One region of the Enterobacter sp. 6722112 genome, then DNA from elsewhere that is predicted to be linked to it. Evidence: predicted binding sites of a transcription regulator. Region 1 holds the regulator's gene; the other holds the start of a gene.
The links. The regulator LexA, encoded in region 1, represses DNA repair genes until DNA is damaged. The targets are predictions, from matches to a motif close to TNCTGTATGTACATACAGNA.
Positions count from the first base shown of each region.

Region 2: a site for LexA is predicted at 2,602-2,621, ahead of metR (HTH-type transcriptional regulator MetR). Genes of this name have one in related genera too.

Region 1 is NZ_JBZWGR010000007.1:41,910-46,962, reverse strand. Features, by position in the region: gene zur (zinc uptake transcriptional repressor Zur) at 1-295, shown strand, start outside; gene AC4OVU_RS01615 (CsbD family protein) at 343-552, opposite strand; gene dinF (MATE family efflux transporter DinF) at 672-2,009, opposite strand; gene lexA (transcriptional repressor LexA) at 2,073-2,681, opposite strand; gene AC4OVU_RS01600 (diacylglycerol kinase) at 2,790-3,158, opposite strand; gene plsB (glycerol-3-phosphate 1-O-acyltransferase PlsB) at 3,313-5,053, shown strand, end outside.
Region 2 is NZ_JBZWGR010000007.1:4,606,562-4,611,614, reverse strand. Features, by position in the region: gene AC4OVU_RS23560 (dienelactone hydrolase family protein) at 1-227, shown strand, start outside; gene metE (5-methyltetrahydropteroyltriglutamate--homocysteine S-methyltransferase) at 275-2,536, opposite strand; gene metR (HTH-type transcriptional regulator MetR) at 2,653-3,606, shown strand; gene AC4OVU_RS23545 (carboxylate/amino acid/amine transporter) at 3,494-4,393, opposite strand; gene yigL (sugar/pyridoxal phosphate phosphatase YigL) at 4,476-5,053, opposite strand, start outside.

The DNA.
Region 1 (5,053 bases):
GTTTGTGCATAAAGTGGAATCAACAAACAGCTATGTGCTGTGCCATCTTTTTGACCAGCCAACTCACACGTCCGCCATGTTTATCTGCGATCGCTGTGGTGTGGTGAAGGAAGAGTGTGCGGAAGGTGTGGAAGATATTATGCATACGCTGGCAGCCAGAATGGGCTTTGCGCTGCGCCATAACGTGATTGAAGCCCACGGCTTATGTTCTGCCTGCGTGGAGGTGGAGTCATGCCGCCATCAGGATGCCTGTCAGCACGATCACTCTATCCTGGTGAAGAAAAAGCCGCGTTAAAGCCAAAGAAAAAGGCGGCTCAGGGCCGCCCTTGGGGATAGTGCCGGTTACCAGCGGTAGTCGTTACGGGTTTCCCAGTCTTTGACTTCGTTTTCCGCCTGATCTTTTTCGTAACCGTAGCGCTCCTGGATTTTACCTACCAGCTGATCGCGCTTACCTTCAATGACGGTCATATCGTCATCTGTCAGCTTACCCCACTGTTCTTTCGCTTTACCTTTGAATTGCTTCCAGTTGCCGCCGATTTCGTCTTTATTCATAATCGTGTCCTCGTGTTAAGCGTCTATGAGTATCGTCCGCTTCGTTCTTTTCTGCTGGACGTGATTATTATTGTAGTTAAGGATTCGGCAGTTGTTTTTATATTCGGAATCTTTAACCGTTACGATATATCGTGCGGGGCTGGAAACCAGGTATTGTTTCGCCAGTGACGATGCCAGATAACGGCCAGCGAAAGGCCACGCAGTGAGAGAAACACCGCCAGCGCCAGCCACAGACCATGATTGCCGAGATACGGCAGGGTTAGCAGCGTCAGGCCGAACCCCGCCGCCGCGACGGCCATGCTGTTGCGCATCTCCGCCCCTCGCGTCGCACCAATAAACATGCCGTCCAGCAAATAGCACCACACGCCCACCACCGGTAATACTACCTGCCAGAGGATGTAGCGATCGGCCAGCTCACGTAGCGCGGGCAACGAGGTGAGTAGCGCGACAATATGCCCACCAAAACAGGCGTACACCAGAGCAAAGACCAGCGCTACCAGGCCCGCCTGACGACAGGCAGCACGCCAGACTTCACGTAACTGGCCGCTTTCACGCGCGCCATAGGCCTGCCCTGAATGCGCCTCCACGGCGTAAGCAAAACCATCCAGCGCGTAAGCGGTAAAGGTCAGTAATGTCATGAGCACTGCGTTGACGGCAACGATCTCAGGCCCAAGACGCGCACCAAAAACGGTTAATGCACCAAAGCAGAGTTGCAGCAGAAGCGAACGGAGCATGATGTCGCGATTAAGCGCCAGCAGCTTTCGAATGTTGCCGCGCCAGGCCGATTTCAGCAGATCCAGGGTGATACCGCGCATCGCCAGCACGCGCCAGACCATCCCCAAACCGATCAGCAGCGTACCGTACTCGGCAATCGCCGTGGCCAGCGCCGCGCCCCGGACGTTCATGTGCAGCCCCATCACCAGCCAGAGATCGAGCACAATGTTAAGCAGGTTGCCCACCACCAGCAGGATCACCGGCGCGCGGGCGTACTGCACGCCCAGCAGCCAGCCCAGCAGGACCAGGTTTGCCAGTGAAGCGGGCGCGCTGAGCCAGCGAATTTCGAGGAACCGCCGGGCCTGTTCCAGTACGGCATCGCTGCCGCCTACAATATGGAGCGCAAGATCAATCAGCGGCGTACGCAACAGAACGATTAACGCGCCGGCACCGAATGCCAGAATGAGCGGCTGAACCAGCGCACGCGCCAGACGCAGGGGATCTTTTGCACCATACGCCTGGGCCGTCAGGCCTGTCGTACTCATGCGCAGAAAAAGCAGCAGCATAAAGAGGAAGCTGGTCGCCGTTGCGCCGATCGCGACGCCGCCAAGATAAATCGGCGAATCGAGATGCCCGATAACCGCCGTATCCACCAGCCCCAGCAGAGGAACGGTAATATTGGAAAAAATCATCGGTAGCGCAAGACGCCACAACGCCTTATCGGCAGAAGTTAGCAATGCCATGGAAATTACCGGAATCAGAAAACAGGCCAGGCTGTAGAGGAACTACAGCCTGTCAGGAAGAGATTACAGCCATTCACCGTTGCGGATAACGCCGACCGCCAGCCCTTCAATAGAGAAGCTCTGCTCGCGGAGATCCACCACAATCGGGGAGAATTCATTGTTTTCAGGCAGAAGCTGCACGGTATTGCCTTGTTTTTTCAGGCGCTTAACCGTCACTTCATCATCAATGCGCGCCACCACGACTTGCCCGTTACGCACATCCTGCGTTTTGTGTACCGCCAGCAGATCGCCATCCAGAATACCGATATCTTTCATGGACATTCCGCTAACGCGCAGCAGGAAATCGGCGCTCGGCTTGAACATGCCTGGGTCAACCTGATAGTGCCCTTCGATGTGCTGCTGCGCCAGCAGAGGTTCACCTGCGGCAACGCGGCCCACCAGTGGAATACCGCTCTCTTCTTCCACAAGCAGACGAATGCCGCGTGAGGCGCCGGAAACAATCTCAATCACGCCCTTACGCGCCAGCGCTTTAAGGTGCTCTTCGGCAGCATTAGGAGAACGGAAGCCCAGACGCTGCGCAATTTCTGCACGCGTGGGTGGCATACCCGTCTGGCCGATATGATCCCGAATGAGATCAAACACCTCTTGCTGCCTGGTCGTTAACGCTTTCATACCGCCCCCTGGGTGTATATACAGTTATGCTGTGAGTATATACAGTCAAAGGCGATTTTGGAACCAAAAACTGCACAAAAAACCAGGGACTTAATTATTCCTCGAGGCTCATCGGAAATGCGACCAAAGCAGCGTGACCCAGGTGATCGCCGCAGTGATAATCGCCAGCAGTACGGCAGCGGAACCCATGTCTTTCGCCCGGCCAGACAGTTCATGGAATTCCGACCCGATTCGGTCAACAACGGCCTCAATAGCGCTATTCAGAATTTCCACTATCATCACCAGAAGGACAGATCCGATGAGCAGTACGCGGGTGATAGCATCAACATCAAGGAAGCAGGCGATGACAACGGCAACGATTGCGGCAACCGCTTCCTGGCGGAAAGCGGCTTCATTAACCCATGCCGCGCGGAAACCTTTCCATGAATAACCGGCAGCTTTAATGATTCGAGTTAACCCAGTGGTATTATTGGCCATTAAAAGAACCTTTTATGATAAATAGCGTCTGTAACTAAAGCCGCAGCGCGTTTTGCTGCAACCTGAAGTATGACGGGTAACAACAGAAATTTTGCGCGCTTTCTGTTATCCTTGCGCCGCAATTGCATTATTAACCAGAGGCTTTACATCGTTTATGTCCGGCTGGCCACGAATTTACTACAAATTACTTAATTTACCATTAAGCGTCCTGGTAAAAAGTAAGTCTATCCCAGCAGAACCTGCGCTGGAATTAGGGCTCGATACGTCGCGCCCTATTATGTACGTTTTGCCTTATAACTCGAAGGCAGACCTGCTGACGCTTCGCGCTCAATGTCTGGCGCACGATTTACCTGACCCGCTTGAACCGCTGGAAGTCGACGGTACGCTGCTGCCGCGCTACGTGTTCATCCATGGCGGGCCGCGCGTGTTCACCTATTACACGCCGAAAGAAGAGTCCATTAAGCTGTTCCATGATTACCTCGATCTGCACCGCAGCAACCCCGATCTGGATGTGCAGATGGTGCCGGTGTCGGTGATGTTTGGCCGTCGTCCGGGGCGCGAAAAAGGGGAAGAGAACCCGCCGCTGCGTATGCTCAACGGCATTCAGAAGTTCTTCGCCGTCTCCTGGCTGGGACGCGACAGCTTTGTCCGCTTCTCACCTTCCGTTTCACTGCGCCGCATGGCGGATGAACACGGCACTGACAAAATCATTGCGCAAAAGCTGGCGCGCGTTGCGCGTATGCACTTTGCACGTCAGCGTCTGGCGGCCGTTGGACCACGTCTCCCGGCACGTCAGGATCTGTTCAACAAGCTGCTGGCTTCCAAAGCGATTGCCCGTGCCGTAGAAGACGAAGCGCGCAGCAAGAAAATTTCGCACGAGAAAGCGCAGCAGAACGCGATAGCGCTGATGGAAGAGATCGCCGCGAATTTCTCCTACGAGATGATTCGCCTCTCTGACCGTATCCTTGGCTTCACGTGGAACCGCCTCTATCAGGGGATTAACGTCCACAACGCCGAGCGCGTACGTCAGTTAGCGCACGACGGCCACGAGATTGTCTATGTGCCCTGCCACCGCAGCCACATGGACTACCTGTTGCTCTCTTACGTGCTCTATCACCAGGGTCTGGTGCCGCCGCATATTGCTGCCGGTATCAACCTGAACTTCTGGCCAGCAGGCCCGATTTTCCGCCGTCTGGGTGCGTTCTTTATTCGTCGTACCTTTAAGGGTAACAAGCTTTACTCCACCGTCTTCAGGGAGTATCTGGGCGAGCTGTTCAGCCGCGGTTATTCCGTGGAGTACTTTGTTGAAGGCGGGCGCTCGCGTACCGGTCGTCTGCTCGATCCGAAGACCGGCACGCTGTCGATGACCATTCAGGCCATGCTGCGTGGCGGTACGCGTCCTATCACGCTGGTGCCTATTTACATCGGTTATGAACACGTGATGGAAGTGGGCACCTACGCGAAAGAGCTGCGCGGTGCAACCAAAGAGAAAGAGAGTCTGCCGCAGATGCTGCGTGGGCTGAGTAAACTGCGCAACCTCGGCCAGGGCTACGTGAACTTTGGCGAGCCCCTGCCGCTGATGACATATCTGAACCATCATGTTCCGGAGTGGCGCGAGTCTATCGATCCTATCGAAGCGGTACGTCCGGCCTGGCTGACGCCAACGGTCAACGGCATTGCATCCGAGCTGATGGTACGCATCAACAATGCTGGTGCGGCAAACGCCATGAACCTGTGTTGTACTGCGCTTCTGGCCTCCCGCCAGCGTTCACTGACCCGCGAACAGCTGACCGAGCAGATTGACTGCTACCTGGATATCATGCGCAACGTGCCGTATTCCGTTGATTCGACCGTGCCGTCTGCCACCGCCAGCGAGCTGATCGATCACGCGTTGC
Region 2 (5,053 bases), 4.6 Mb from region 1:
TGCTAGGGCTGTATGGCGGCCAGGATACCGGCATTCCGCTTGATACCGTCGAGACCATGCGCCACGCGCTGCGGGCGGCAAACGCGAAGGCCGAAATCGTGGTGTACCCGGATGCGGGACACGCGTTTAATGCCGATTATCGTCCGAGCTATCACGCAGAATCGGCGAAAGATGGCTGGCAGAGAATGCTGGCGTGGTTCAGCCAGTACGGCGGGAAGAAAGCGTAATACAAAAAGCCCGGTGGCGGCTGCGCCAACCGGGCAATCCAGCCCCACTACGCCTGACGCAAATTCTGCGCCGCCTGCACCATGTTCGCCAGCGCCGCGCGGGTTTCAGGCCAGCCGCGAGTTTTCAGGCCGCAGTCCGGGTTTACCCACAGGCGTTCCGCCGGAATGCGCTGGGCGGCTTTTTGCAGCAGCGATTCAATCCACTCCACGCTCGGCACGTTAGGGGAGTGAATGTCATACACGCCCGGCCCGATTTCGTTCGGGTAGTCGAACTCTTCGAACGACTCCAGCAGCTCCATGTCTGAACGCGAGGTCTCGATGGTGATCACATCGGCGTCGAGCGCGGCAATGGAGTCCATGATGTCGTTAAATTCGCAGTAACACATGTGGGTGTGGATCTGCGTGTCGTCCTTCGCGACGGCCGCGTTGAGGCGGAACGCCTCCACGCCCCACGTCAGATAAGCATCCCAGTCGCTGCGACGCAGCGGCAAGCCTTCACGCAGCGCCGGTTCGTCGATCTGAATGATGCCAATCCCCGCCGCTTCCAGATCCGCCACTTCATCACGCAGCGCCAGGGCGATCTGTTTGGCGATGGTTTCCCGGGATACATCTTCACGCGGGAACGACCAGCAGAGAATGGTCACCGGCCCCGTCAGCATGCCTTTTACCGGTTTGTCGGTCAGAGACTGGGCATACTTCGCCCACTCCACGGTGATCGCTTCCGGGCGGCTGACGTCACCGATCACCACCGGCGGCTTCACGCAGCGGGAGCCGTAGCTTTGCACCCAGCCGTTCTGGGTAAAGACAAAGCCGTCCAGGTGTTCACCGAAGTATTCCACCATATCGTTACGCTCGGCCTCGCCGTGCACCAGCACGTCCAGACCCAGACGTTCCTGCTCGACGATCGCCTGTTTGATGTGCTCCGCAATGCCGGTGCGGTAGTGATTCGCATCCAGATTGCCCTTTTTGAAGTCCAGGCGCAGGCCGCGGATCTCGGTAGTCTGCGGGAAGGAGCCGATGGTTGTGGTCGGCCACGCGGGCAGGTTAAAGCGCGCACGCTGGGCTTCGGCGCGCACTTCATACGGGCTCTGGCGCTGGCTGTCCCGGGCAGTGATGGCCGCCAGACGTTTTTCCACCGCCGGGTTATGCACGCGCGTCGAGTGACGGCGCGCCTGGATCGGCGCGCTCCAGTCGGTAATCGCTGCCGTGTCGCCGCTGTTCAACGCGTCGCGCAGCAGAGCCAGCTCCTCACACTTTTGCAGGGCAAAGGCAAACCAGCTTTTCACCTCAGGGTCGAGTCGGGTCTCCACGCTCAGGTCGATCGGGCTGTGCAGCAGGGAACAGGAAGAGGCTACCCACAATTCACGTTTACCGACAATCTCCTTGATTTGTGCATATTTCCCGGTGAGATCGGCACGCCAGACGTTACGACCATTCACCAGACCGGCAGAGAGCAGCCACTCCGCAGGCAGACGCTTGTGCAACTCTGCCACATCGTCTTTGCCGTGAACGAGATCAACGTGCAGACCCTGAACCGGCAGCGCGGTAATGGTGTCGAGGTTCGGCGTTACGCCCTCGAAATAGGTGGTCAGCAGCAGCTTCACCTGGCCCGTGAGCGCGTCATACGCCGGTTTGAAGGCATCCAGCCACGCCTGTGGCAGCTCAAGCACCAGCGCCGGTTCATCGATTTGCACCCACTGAATACCGCGTTTGCCCAGCTCAATCAGCACCTGCTTATAAACCGGCAGAATATCGTTCAGCAGGCTGAGGCGGTCGAACTGCTCGCCTTTCACTTTGCCCAGCCACAGGTAGGTGACCGGCCCCAGCAGCACGGGTTTCACCTGGTGACCCAGCGCCAGCGCTTCGTCCACTTCATCCAGAAGCTGGGTCCAGGTCAGTTTGAACTGCTGGCCCTTAACGAACTCCGGCACCATATAGTGATAGTTAGTGTTAAACCACTTGGTCATTTCCGCCGCTGCCGCTGGCTCACCCGTTGGCGCGCGGCCACGGCCGATGCGGAACAGGGTATCGATATCCACCGATCCATCGTTGTTCTGATGACGAGCCGGCACGTTGCCAAGCAGCAGGCTGGTGGTCAGAACATGGTCGTACCAGGCGAAATCGCCCACCGGCAGCAGGTCTACGCCCGCCTGTTTTTGCTGATCCCAGTGACGCGCGCGCAGCTCGCGCCCCACCGCCAGCAGTTCTTCGCGGGTGGCGTTACCCGCCCAGTAGCTTTCTTGCGCTTTTTTCAGCTCGCGACGCAGACCAACGCGAGGGAAACCGAGAGTGTGAGTGCGGATTGTCATGGCATACCCCTTGTAGAAATTCGTTATTTAGACGTCCAGATGTTTACACTTCTATAATTGGCAGGTACTGTATATTCCTCAAGCGCAAAATGTTCATGGCGAAGTGAAGGACTTTCATGATCGAGATAAAACACCTGAAAACGCTACAAGCGTTGCGGAATTGCGGTTCTCTTGCGGCGGCAGCGGCCACGCTGCACCAGACTCAGTCTGCCCTTTCTCACCAGTTCAGCGATCTGGAACAACGCCTCGGCTTTCGTCTTTTTGTGCGTAAGAGCCAGCCTTTGCGCTTTACGCCGCAGGGCGAAATTTTGCTTCAGCTGGCGAACCAGGTGCTGCCGCAGATTGCCAGCGCGTTGCAGTCATGCAACGAGCCGCAGCAGACCACCCTGCGCATCGCCATTGAGTGTCACAGCTGTATTCAGTGGCTGACCCCCGCGCTTGAGAACTTCCGCCAGAAGTGGCCGCAGGTGGAGATGGACTTCAAATCCGGCGTCACGTTTGATCCGCAGCCGTCGCTTCAGCAGGGTGAGCTGGATCTGGTGATGACCTCAGATATTCTGCCGCGCAGCGGTCTGCACTATTCGCCAATGTTTGATTTTGAGGTGCGTCTGGTGCTGGCCCCGGACCATCCGCTGGCCGCTAAAACGCGTATCACGCCGGAAGATCTGGCAACGGAGACGCTGCTGATTTACCCGGTACAGCGCAGTCGTCTGGATATCTGGCGCCATTTCCTGCAACCCGCGGGCATCAGCCCACAGCTGAAAAGCGTGGATAACACGCTGCTGTTAATTCAGATGGTGGCGGCCAGAATGGGGATTGCGGCGCTGCCGCACTGGGTGGTCGAGACGGTTGAACGCCAGGGTCTGGTGGTCACCAAAACCCTGGGTGAAGGACTGTGGAGCCGGCTGTACGCCGCCGTGCGCGACGGCGAGCAGCGTCAGCCGATTACGGAAGCGTTTATTCGCTCAGCGCGGAACCACGCGTGCGACCATCTTCCGTTTGTGCGGAGCGCGGAGCGACCCAGCGGCGATGTACCCACAGCGAAGCCAGGATCACCGTTCCCCCAATAAGGAAACTCGGCCAGTGCGGCTGCTCCTGCCAGATGGCGAGGTTCACCAGTAGCCCCGCCGGCACGTGCACATTGTTCATGATCCCCAGCGTCCCGGCGTCTACCTGCGTAGCGCCGTAGTTCCACATAAAATAGCCCAGCCCCGACGCCACCACGCCCAGCCAGACCAGAACGCTCCACTGCACGGAGGTAGTCGGCAGCTTTTGCGGATTGCCGAGCAGAAACCACGCCGCTACCGCGACAATCGCCGCGCCCATATAGAACCACGCAAACGCGTTATGCTGCGGCATCGGGCGGGTCTCCATCAGACGTTTGTAACCCACCATCCCGATGGCAAAGCTGATATTAGCGAGCTGGACGAACATCAGCCCGGTCCAGAAGTGATCGCTTACCTTGTCATAGCGAATAATCGCAGCGCCAATGACTGCCAGCGCAGCGCTCAGCAGATATCCCCAGCGCAAACGGCGCCTGCTGAGCAAGTCATAAATCAGCGTGATGTAGAGCGGCGTCAGCACGGTGAAGAGCAGAAATTCCGAGACGGACAGGTAAACGTAGGCCCGGAAGCTGAACAGGTACATGATGCCGAGCTGCATCGCGCCTACCAGCATGTACAGCAGTATCGTTTTTAGCGACTGCCCGCGGGTACGCAGGAACGGCAGGAACACCAGCGCCGCCAGCCCCACGCGCATCAGTACCGAGAAGTAGCTGTCGACCGATCCGGCAAGGTATTCGCCAATCAGACTAAAGGAGAAGGCCCACAGGATAGTGGTGATAATGAGTAGCGCCACAATGCTTGTCTCTCAGAAAGAAGGAGAGGCATTGTAGCGAACTCTTTAGTTGACATCTGAACAATAAACAATCAATTGAAGATTATTCAAGGAACAGTTTGCGCAGATACTTAGGCACGGCGTTATCGCCGTTGGTGCCGATCACTTCCAGCTCCGGGTGCAGATCTTTCAGGCGCTGGTGCGCGTTCTGCATGATGCAGCCTTTACCCGCCATGGAGAGCATCTCGGCATCGTTCATGCCATCGCCAAAGGCGATACAGTCTTTCAGATCAAAGCCCAGCCGTTTCGCTACCGCTTCCAGCGCGTGACCTTTGGACACCCCGCCCGCCATCACTTCCAGACAGGTCAGCGTGGAGAAGCTCACGTTCACGCGGTCGCCCCAGCGGGCGTTGATCGCCTGCTCCAGCGGCAGTAACTCCTCATGATTTACACAGGTGAAGAATACCTTGCTGATCCCTTCCGGCTCCAGCAGACCCGGCTCGTACAGTGAGTACTGGAATACGGCTTCCTTGAAGAAGCGCATCTCTTCCGGGCGATGGCGGTTCATAAACCACTCGTCGTCACGGTAAACGTTAGTCACGATATCCGGGTTGTTATGCACAATGCCGAACAAATCGGTGGCGATGTCACGATCGAGATTATGGGTAAAAATCAGGTTGC